2 regions of the Streptomyces sp. NPDC031265 genome follow, and region 1 is predicted to be linked to the other one. Evidence: riboswitches for the same ligand, from Rfam matches in the RefSeq annotation. Region 1 holds a riboswitch; the other holds the start of a gene.

Region 1 (4,363 bases):
TACGGCGGCGAGTTCCCCGGCGGCGACTTCGTGGCCCGGTTCTACTCGGTCCACATCCTGCTGCTGCCCGGCATCATGCTCGGCCTGATGGTCACTCACCTGATCCTGGTCTTCTACCACAAGCACACCCAGTTCGCGGGCCCCGGCCGCACCAACAAGAACGTCGTGGGCGCGCCTCTGCTGCCCGTATACACGGCCAAGGCCGGCGGCTTCTTCTTCCTGGTGTTCGGTGTCATCGCGGTCATCGCGGCGATCGCCTCGGTCAACCCGATCTGGGAGATCGGCCCGTACCGCCCGGACCAGGTGTCGACCGGCGCCCAGCCCGACTGGTACATGGGCTTCGCCGAAGGCCTCATCCGAGTGATGCCGGGCTGGGAGATCAACCTGTGGGGCCACACGCTGGTCCTCGGTGTGTTCATCCCGCTGGTGATCTTCCCGCTGGTGCTCTTCGCGATCGCGGCCTACCCGTTCATCGAGGCCTGGATCACCAAGGACACCCGCGAGCACCACATCGCCGACCGTCCGCGCAACGCTCCCGTCCGCACCGGCATCGGCGTGGCCTGGATCACCGCGTACATGGTGATGCTGGTCGGTGGTGGCAACGACCTGTGGGCGACCAACTTCCACCTGTCGCTCAACGCCATCACCTGGTTCGTCCGGATCGCGTTCTTCGTCGGCCCGGTCATCGCGTTCATCATCACCAAGCGGATCTGCCTGGGCCTGCAGCGCCGGGACGCCGAGAAGGTGCTGCACGGTCGTGAGACCGGCATCATCAAGCGGCTGCCGCACGGTGAGTTCGTCGAGGTCCACGAGCCGCTCGACGCGGGCCAGCTGTACAAGCTCACCGCGCACGAGCAGACCCGTCCGCACGAGCTGCCCGCGGCGGTCGACGAGAACGGTGTCAAGCGCAAGGTCTCCCGCATGGAGAAGCTGCGCGTCAAGATCCACAAGGGTTACTACGGCGAGCAGAGCCAGATCGCCAAGCCGACCGTTGAGGAGTACGAGGAGATCACCAGCGGCCACGGCCACCACTGATCCCCTCTCAGCGACACTGCTGTACGCCACACAGCACAGGGGCCCCGTCCACGCGATGGACGGGGCCCTTCGCTGTCCCCCGGGCTGGATAGGGTGTTCCCATCCCTATCCGTCGGTGGACCCAGGAGCGGACCATGAACGTTGTGACCCCGGTCGGCGGCGACAGCGTGGCGGCCTACTCCTGGCCGGGCGTACTGGACGCACTGCTCAGCGGCACCGACCAGAGCGCCGAGGCGACCGCCTGGGCGATGGACTCGATCATGCGCGGCGAGGCGACCGACGCCCAGATCGCCGGGTTCGCGGTGGCCCTGCGGGCCAAGGGCGAGACCGTCACCGAGATCAGCGGCATGGTCCGCGCGATGTACGAGCACGCCAATGTGATCGAGGTGCCCGGCCGGACCGTGGACATCGTCGGCACCGGCGGCGACGGCGCCAAGACCGTCAACATCTCCACCATGTCCTCGATCGTGGTGGCGGGCACCGGCGCCAAGGTCGTCAAGCACGGCAACCGGGCCGCCTCCTCGGCCAGCGGCGCCTCCGACGTCCTGGAGAAGCTCGGCGTCAACCTGGACCTCACGCCCCGGCAGGTCGTCCAGGTCGCCGAGGAGGCGGGCGTCACCTTCTGCTTCGCCGTGAAGTTCCACCCCGCCCTGAGATACGTCGCCGCCGCGCGCCGGGAGCTCGGCATCCGCACCACCTTCAACTTCCTCGGTCCGCTCACCAACCCGGCCCGGGTCAAGGCCCAGGCCACCGGGGTCGCGGACGCGCGCATGGCGCCGATCGTGGCCGGGGTGCTCGCCGAGCGCGGCTCCTCCGCGCTGGTGTTCCGCGGCGACGACGGCATGGACGAGCTGACGACCACCGCGACCTCCCGGGTCTGGGTGGTACGGGACGGGGCCGTGCGCGAGGAGTCGTTCGACCCCAGGGACGCGGGCATCGACCTGGTGCCGGTCGAGGCGCTGCGCGGCGCGGACGCCTCGTACAACGCGGACGTCGCCCGGCGGCTGCTCGCCGGCGAGACCGGGCCGGTGCGGGACGCGGTGCTGCTCAACTCGGCGGCGGCGCTCGTCGCCCTCGATCCGGGCGAGGGGAGCCTGGTCGAGCAGATCCGGGCCGGGATCGCCCAGGCGGCCGAGTCGGTGGACTCGGGGGCGGCGCGGCGGGCCCTGGAGCGCTGGGTGGCCGCCAGCAACGCCTGAGGGCGGCTGGGGCCTGTCGTCACATTCCCGCCTGCCCCGGCCGCCCTTCGGGCGACGACGGGAAATGTGACGACAGGCCCTGGGGCCCGCGAGGTGTGACTCAAGGCGCAGTCCGGCATCCGGACTGCGCCTTGCGCGTACGCGGACGTATGGCAGGATGCTTTCCAAGGTCATGAGTGACAGCGACTACGGCCCCGGCCCGCTGTCCGGCAACCCTCCGTCCGTGGCGGGGTGCCCCGGGTGAAGACCAGGTCGCAGGCAGCGAGGTCTGCGGCAAGCGCGGACCCCTGCGCACTCCCTTCGGAGTGGCGCGCCCCTGGGGTCCTGGTCCTCAAGGGAGCAGTCTCGTGAGCAAGCGAATGCGATAGGGCCTCCGGCCCCTCTTTCTGTACACCTCCGCGGGCCCCTCTTGCCCGTGTTCGAGGTCAACCCCCGTGCACCCGGCGCCAGTTGGACTGCCGCCGCCGTGCCGTGGGGCTCCACAGTCATTTCGTCGCGCCTCGTCCTGCCGGGAGAAACCGCCATGTCCGCATACGCCGCCACGCCCGCCGCCACTTCCTCCGCCGCCTCCGACTCCGCCGCCGAACCCTGCTGTGCGGCGCCGCTGCCGGTGCTCGGCCGGGACGTCACCGTGCCGCTGGTCACCGGCGGCGAGGTGACGTACGCGGCCCTCGACTACGCGGCGAGTGCCCCGGCCCTCCAGCGGGTGTGGGACGACGTGGCCGCGTACGCCCCCTACTACGGCAGCGTGCACCGCGGCGCGGGCTACCTCTCACAGCTGTCCACGGACCTGTTCGAGAACAGCAGGGCGGCGGTGGCGGAGTTCCTGGACTGCCGCGCGGGCGACCAGATCGTGTTCACCCGCTCGACGACGGACTCCCTGAACCTCCTCGCCCAGGTGATCCCGGCCGACTGCCAGGTCTTCGTCTTCGAGACCGAGCACCACGCGTCGCTGCTGCCGTGGCGGGACGCGCGGGTGACGTACCTCAACGCGCCGCGTACGCCGCGCCAGGCGGTGGAAACGCTGGAGCGGGCCCTGTCCGACCGCGATCCTTCCCCGAGCTCTCAACTTCGTTCGAGCAGGGGATACCCCAACGGCCCGGCCCTGGTCTGCGTGACCGGCGCCTCCAACGTCACGGGCGAGCTGTGGCCGGTGAAGGAGCTGGCGGCGGCGGCGCACGCGCACGGGGCGCGGATCGTGCTCGACGCGGCGCAGCTGGCGCCCCACCACCCCGTCTCCGTACAGGAGTTGGACGTCGACTGGATCGCCTTCTCGGGCCACAAGCTGTACGCGCCGTTCGGCTCCGGAGTGCTGGCGGGCCGCGCGGACTGGCTGCAGGAGGCCGAACCGTACCTCGCGGGTGGCGGCGCCTCCCGCAAGGTCGCCCGGCGCGTGGACGGCGGGGTTGACGTCGAGTGGCACACCACGGCCGCCCGCCACGAGGCCGGCTCCCCGAACGTGATCGGCGTGTACGCCATCGCCTCCGCCTGCAAGGCGCTGACCGAGGCGGGCTTCGCGGAGCTGGTGGAGCGGGAGAATCACCTGATCGCGAAGGTGCGGGAGGGACTGGCGGAGGTTCCCGAGGTCCGCGTCCTCTCCTTGTTCGGCGATGACGCGCCCCGGGTCGGCGTGATCTCGTTCGTGGTGGACGGCTGGAACAGCTCGCACTTCGCGGCGGCGCTGTCGGCGGAGTACGGGATCGGCGTCCGCGACGGCTTGTTCTGCGCGCACCCCCTGGTACGCACGCTCCTCGGCAGCGAGCCGCAGGAGCCGGGCGAGTGCGGCGCGCCCGAGGCGGAGCCGGGCGAGCTCCCCCAGACTTCGTCCGGGGGGACCCCCACCCTGAACGCGATCCGCGTCAGCTTCGGGGCGGGGACGCCGGACGAGCATGTGGAGCGGTTCGTGGGGGCGGTGCGGGAGTTGGTGCGGGACGGTGCGAAGTGGACGTACCGCACGGAGGAGGGCCGCTGCGTCCCGGCGGTGTGACCGCCTCCCACTTCCCGGGCTGCGCCCGGCCGCCTGTTCGGCTGCGGGTGGGTGGGGGCCGGTCGCGGGGTTCCCCGCGCCCCTGAAGATTCAGCCCCTCCGGCGTTCGAGGAGCGGGGGCCGGGCGGAGCCCCGAAGGCGG
Region 2 (4,363 bases), on a different contig from region 1:
GAAGTCGTCCTCGACGTGGAGGAGGACCGGAGTCCAACCAGGCGTACCGTACGCCTGGTTGATGGCGGCGGCCGTCCGGGCCACCTCCGCCGTGTAGTCCCGGTACACCGCCAGGTCCTGTCGCGACGGGTACGCGAACGCCACGTGCACCACCCGCTCCCGCCACTCCGGGTGGTCGGCGAGCAGCTGCCGGTACGCCAGCAGGCCCCGCACGATGTTCTTCGAGAGCTCCGTCCGGTCCACCCGTACGATCGTCTTGCGGTCCGGCCCGATCTGCTCACGCAGTGTGGCCAGACGCTCGTCCACGTCCGGCTCGTGCGCACGCCGCCGCAGGAACTCCGGGTCCGCGCCGAGCCCGTGCACCCCGATCCGGGTGGTGCCCGTCCCGCCCAGCACCTCCCCGCAGCAGCGTGTGAACGCGTCCGCCCAGCGGTGCGTCAGGAAGCCAAGTCGGTCCGCGCCGAGCATCCCGCGCAGCAGTTGCCGGGCCACGTCGTCCGGCAGCATCCGGAAGTACTCCGGCGGCGCCCACGGCGTGTGCGAGAAGTGGCCGATCCGCAGGTCGGGGCGGAGCTCCCGGAGCATGCCCGGCACCAGCGCCAGGTGGTAGTCCTGGACCACCACCGAGGCCCCCTCGGCCGCCTCCTCCGCCAGCGCCTGCGCGAATGAGCGGTTGTACGCCTCGTACGCACCCCACTGGCGCCGGAACTCGGCGTCGAAGACCGGCTCCAGAGGCGTCTGGTACAGCATGTGGTGGACGAACCACAGCACCGAGTTCGCGATGCCGTTGTACGCGTCCGCGTGCACCCCCGCGTCGATGTCGAGCATCCGCACGCCCGCCTCGCCCACTCCGCGCCGCACGGCCTCACGGTCGCCGTCGCCGAGCGCCGAGCACACCCACAGGGTGTCCGCCTCGGAGCCGATCGCGGAGAGGCCCGAGACCAGGCCGCCGCCGCCGCGGCGGGGCGTGAGCGTCCCGTCGGCGTCGAGGGTGTACGAGACCGGGCCGCGGTTGGAGGCGACGAGGACCTGGGCAGTGACCTGGGCAGCGCGCGCGGAGACCATGGAGACGAACCTAGCCCGTAGCGGATTGCCTCAAACGTACGAATGGAGGCGCGGACCTCCGATGGTCGCGCCCGCTTACGCCGCCCGATGCACCGCGTACTCGCCGATCTCACGCATCGGCGGCCGCTCCTCGGTGTCCACCGCGTACGTGCGCGGGACGAATCCGTCCTCGCCCCGCTCGAACTGGGTCAGCGACGGGCGCACCAAGTGGGCCCGGGAGAGGCGGAGTTGGGCGGTGCGGTAGATCGCCGCCGCCATCCGGCCGAGCGCCTGGCCGTCCTGGTGGCGGTGTTTGCGCACGCCCACGTCGACCTGGGCCAGCGCGTCCAGGCCCACCGTGTGCAGCGCGTCGACGAGCAGTCCCAGCTCCACTCCGTAACCGACGGGGAACGGCAGCCGCTCCAGGAGCGAGCGCCGGGCCGCGTACTCGCCGCCCAGCGGCTGGACGAACCCGGCCAGCTGCGGCCAGTGGAGGTTGAGCAGGGGCCGGGCCACGAGTTCGGTGACCCGGCCGCCCTGACCTGGGGCGTTGCCGAACGGCCGGTCGTACATCGCCTTGACGAAGTCCACGTCCGCGTCGGTCAGGAGCGGGCCGACGATCCCGGAGACGAAGGCCGGGTCGAAGTCCCTCAGGTCCGCGTCGATGAAGCAGACGATGTCACCCGTGGTGACCAGCAGGGAGCGCCACAGGACCTCGCCCTTGCCGGGCAGGGCGGGTATCCGGGGCAGGATCGCGTCCCGGTGCACCACGCGGGCGCCCGCGGCGGCGGCGACCTCGGCCGTACGGTCGGTGGAGCCGGAGTCGATCACCACCAGCTCGTCCACCAGGGGCACGGCGGCGGTCATCAGCTCGCGCCGGATCGCGGCGACGATCTGCCCGACCGTGGCCTCCTCGTCGAGCGCCGGCAGGACGACGCTGACCGTGGTGGCGCTGCGGCGCTTGGCGGCCAGGATCCCGTCCAGCGGGCGGTCGGCCGCCGACCAGGAACGCCTGCTCAGCCAGCGCTCCACCTCTTCCAGCACGATCGGAAGCCTCCTTGTGCGGTTCTCGTGTGATCCATCTCGCGGTTCGGACGACTATCTCAACCGTCCGGGCCTTCGGTTACAGTCTTGAACAACGCGGATGACCGTCGCATGTCGGGGGTCGTCGCGCGAACAAATGCCTGGGTCCTGGACCCAGTGCCACAGCGCTCATCCAGAGGGACTGAGGGAACGGCCCGTTGAAGTCCCGGCAACCCTCCTGCCGACCGCGAGGTCACGGTGGGGAAGGTGCCAATTCCGTCTCATGGCGAAATGCGCCATGGGGAAGATGAGGAGAAAGGGCCTCGCCATCATGGCTGTGCACACCGTTGACAACACCGCCAACACCGCCAATGCCGCCACCACTGTGAACCTCGGTCCCGCCGTCGCGCTTTCCTGCCGGGAATGCGGCGAGCGGTTCGACCTCGGCCCGATCTTCGCCTGCGCCCTTTGTTTCGGGCCGCTCGAAGTCGCGTACGACCTTCCGACGGGCGACCCCGAGGCGCTGCGCAAGCGTATCGAAGCGGGCCCGGAGAACATCTGGCGCTATGCGCCGCTGCTGCCTGTTCCGGCCAATGTGGCTGAAAAGCCCAACCTGAATCCGGGATTCACCAAGCTCGTCAAGGCCGACAATCTCGCCCGTGAGCTGGGCGTCACCGGCGGCCTCTACGTCAAGGACGACTCCGGCAACCCGACGCACTCCTTCAAGGACCGCGTCGTCGCCATCGCCGTCGAGGCCGCCCGCGCCTTCGGCTTCACCACGCTCTCCTGCTCCTCCACCGGCAACCTCGCGGGCGCGGTCGGCGCGGCCGCCGCCCGGGCGGGCTTCCGCTCCTGCGTGTTCATCCCGCACGACCTGGAGCAGGGCAAGGTCGTCATGGCCGCGGTGTACGGCGGCGAGCTGGTCGGCATCGAGGGCAACTACGACGACGTCAACCGCTTCTGCTCGGAACTCATCGGGGACCCGCTCGGCGAGGGCTGGGGCTTTGTGAACGTGAACCTGCGCCCGTACTACGGCGAGGGCTCCAAGACGCTGGCGTACGAGATCTGCGAACAGCTCGGCTGGCGGCTCCCGGACCAGATCGTCATCCCGATCGCCTCCGGCTCCCAGCTCACCAAGATCGACAAGGGTCTCCAGGAGCTGATCAAGCTGGGCCTGGTCGAGGACAAGCCGTACAAGATCTTCGGCGCTCAGGCGGAGGGCTGCTCTCCGGTATCCACCGCCTTCAAGGCGGGCCACGACGTCGTACGGCCGCAGAAGCCGGACACCATCGCCAAGTCGCTGGCCATCGGCAACCCGGCGGACGGCCCGTACGTCCTGGACATCGCCCGGCGCACCGGCGGCGCGGTGGAGGACGTGAACGACGAGCAGGTCGTGGACGCGATCAAGCTGCTCGCCCGGACCGAGGGCATCTTCGCCGAGACGGCGGGCGGCGTGACGGTCGGCGTCACACGGAAGCTCATCGAGAACGGGCTCCTGGACCCGACCCTGACTACTGTCGTCCTCAACACGGGTGACGGTCTCAAGACCCTGGACGCGGTGGCGCCGACCACTGGACCGTCCGCGACCATCCGCCCGAGCCTGGACGCGTTCCGCGGTGCCGGCCTGGCCGGCTGACCTCCCCCAAGCTCTTAAGGAGCAGGGAGGGACCCCCATCGTCTCGAGAGCACGGAAGGCAGAAGACATGAGCGTCAACGTCCGCATCCCCACCATTCTCCGTACGTACACCGGCGGCAAGTCCGAGGTCGCGGCCGAGGGTGGCACCCTCGCCGAGGTCATCGCCGACCTGGAGAAGAACCACGCCGGGATCGCCGCCCGGGTGCTGGACGACCAGGGCAAGCTGCGCCGCTTCGTCAACGTGTACGTCAACGACGACGACGTCCGCTTCGAGCAGGGCCTGGAGACGGCGACGCCGGACGGCGCGGGCGTCTCGATCATTCCGGCCGTCGCCGGAGGCTGACCGTCGAGCAAAGTGCCGACGGCTGCTGGACATAGGCGCGTCACACGCACAGTTACCTGAATTGCCCCCTCCGCAAGCTAAGCGGAGGGGGCAATTCAGTGTGGTTGAGCGCGGTACAGTGGGGAAGTCCCCTTCGTTGCGCGTGCCACGTGCATATGAGAACGCGACGAACCGGCGTCGAGAAGCAGTCAAAGTGTTCGAGCATATTGCTCCTTAAGTGCGCTTTGCCCGGCCCGACTTGCCCCGGAATGCTGAATTTCGCGGCATTCCGCTCTTCACCCCTGCCCGGAATTCTCGTCCGATTGACCTGTTGCAGA

The links. Region 1 has a riboswitch for S-adenosylmethionine ahead of ACZ499_RS05750 (aminotransferase class V-fold PLP-dependent enzyme). Riboswitches for the same ligand answer to the same signal wherever they lie in the genome.
Region 2: another riboswitch for S-adenosylmethionine. It lies ahead of thrC (threonine synthase); the one in region 1 lies ahead of ACZ499_RS05750 (aminotransferase class V-fold PLP-dependent enzyme).

Annotation. Positions count from the first base shown of each region.
Region 1 covers NZ_JBVIHM010000002.1:349,115-353,477, reverse strand. The annotation lists gene qcrB (cytochrome bc1 complex cytochrome b subunit) at 1-1,035, shown strand, start outside; gene trpD (anthranilate phosphoribosyltransferase) at 1,170-2,234, shown strand; SAM riboswitch class IV at 2,403-2,520, shown strand; gene ACZ499_RS05750 (aminotransferase class V-fold PLP-dependent enzyme) at 2,758-4,221, shown strand.
Region 2 covers NZ_JBVIHM010000001.1:566,698-571,060, forward strand. The annotation lists gene ACZ499_RS02755 (alpha,alpha-trehalose-phosphate synthase (UDP-forming)) at 1-1,065, opposite strand, end outside; gene ACZ499_RS02760 (glucosyl-3-phosphoglycerate synthase) at 1,141-2,088, opposite strand; SAM riboswitch class I at 2,254-2,381, shown strand; gene thrC (threonine synthase) at 2,399-3,703, shown strand; gene ACZ499_RS02770 (MoaD/ThiS family protein) at 3,771-4,046, shown strand.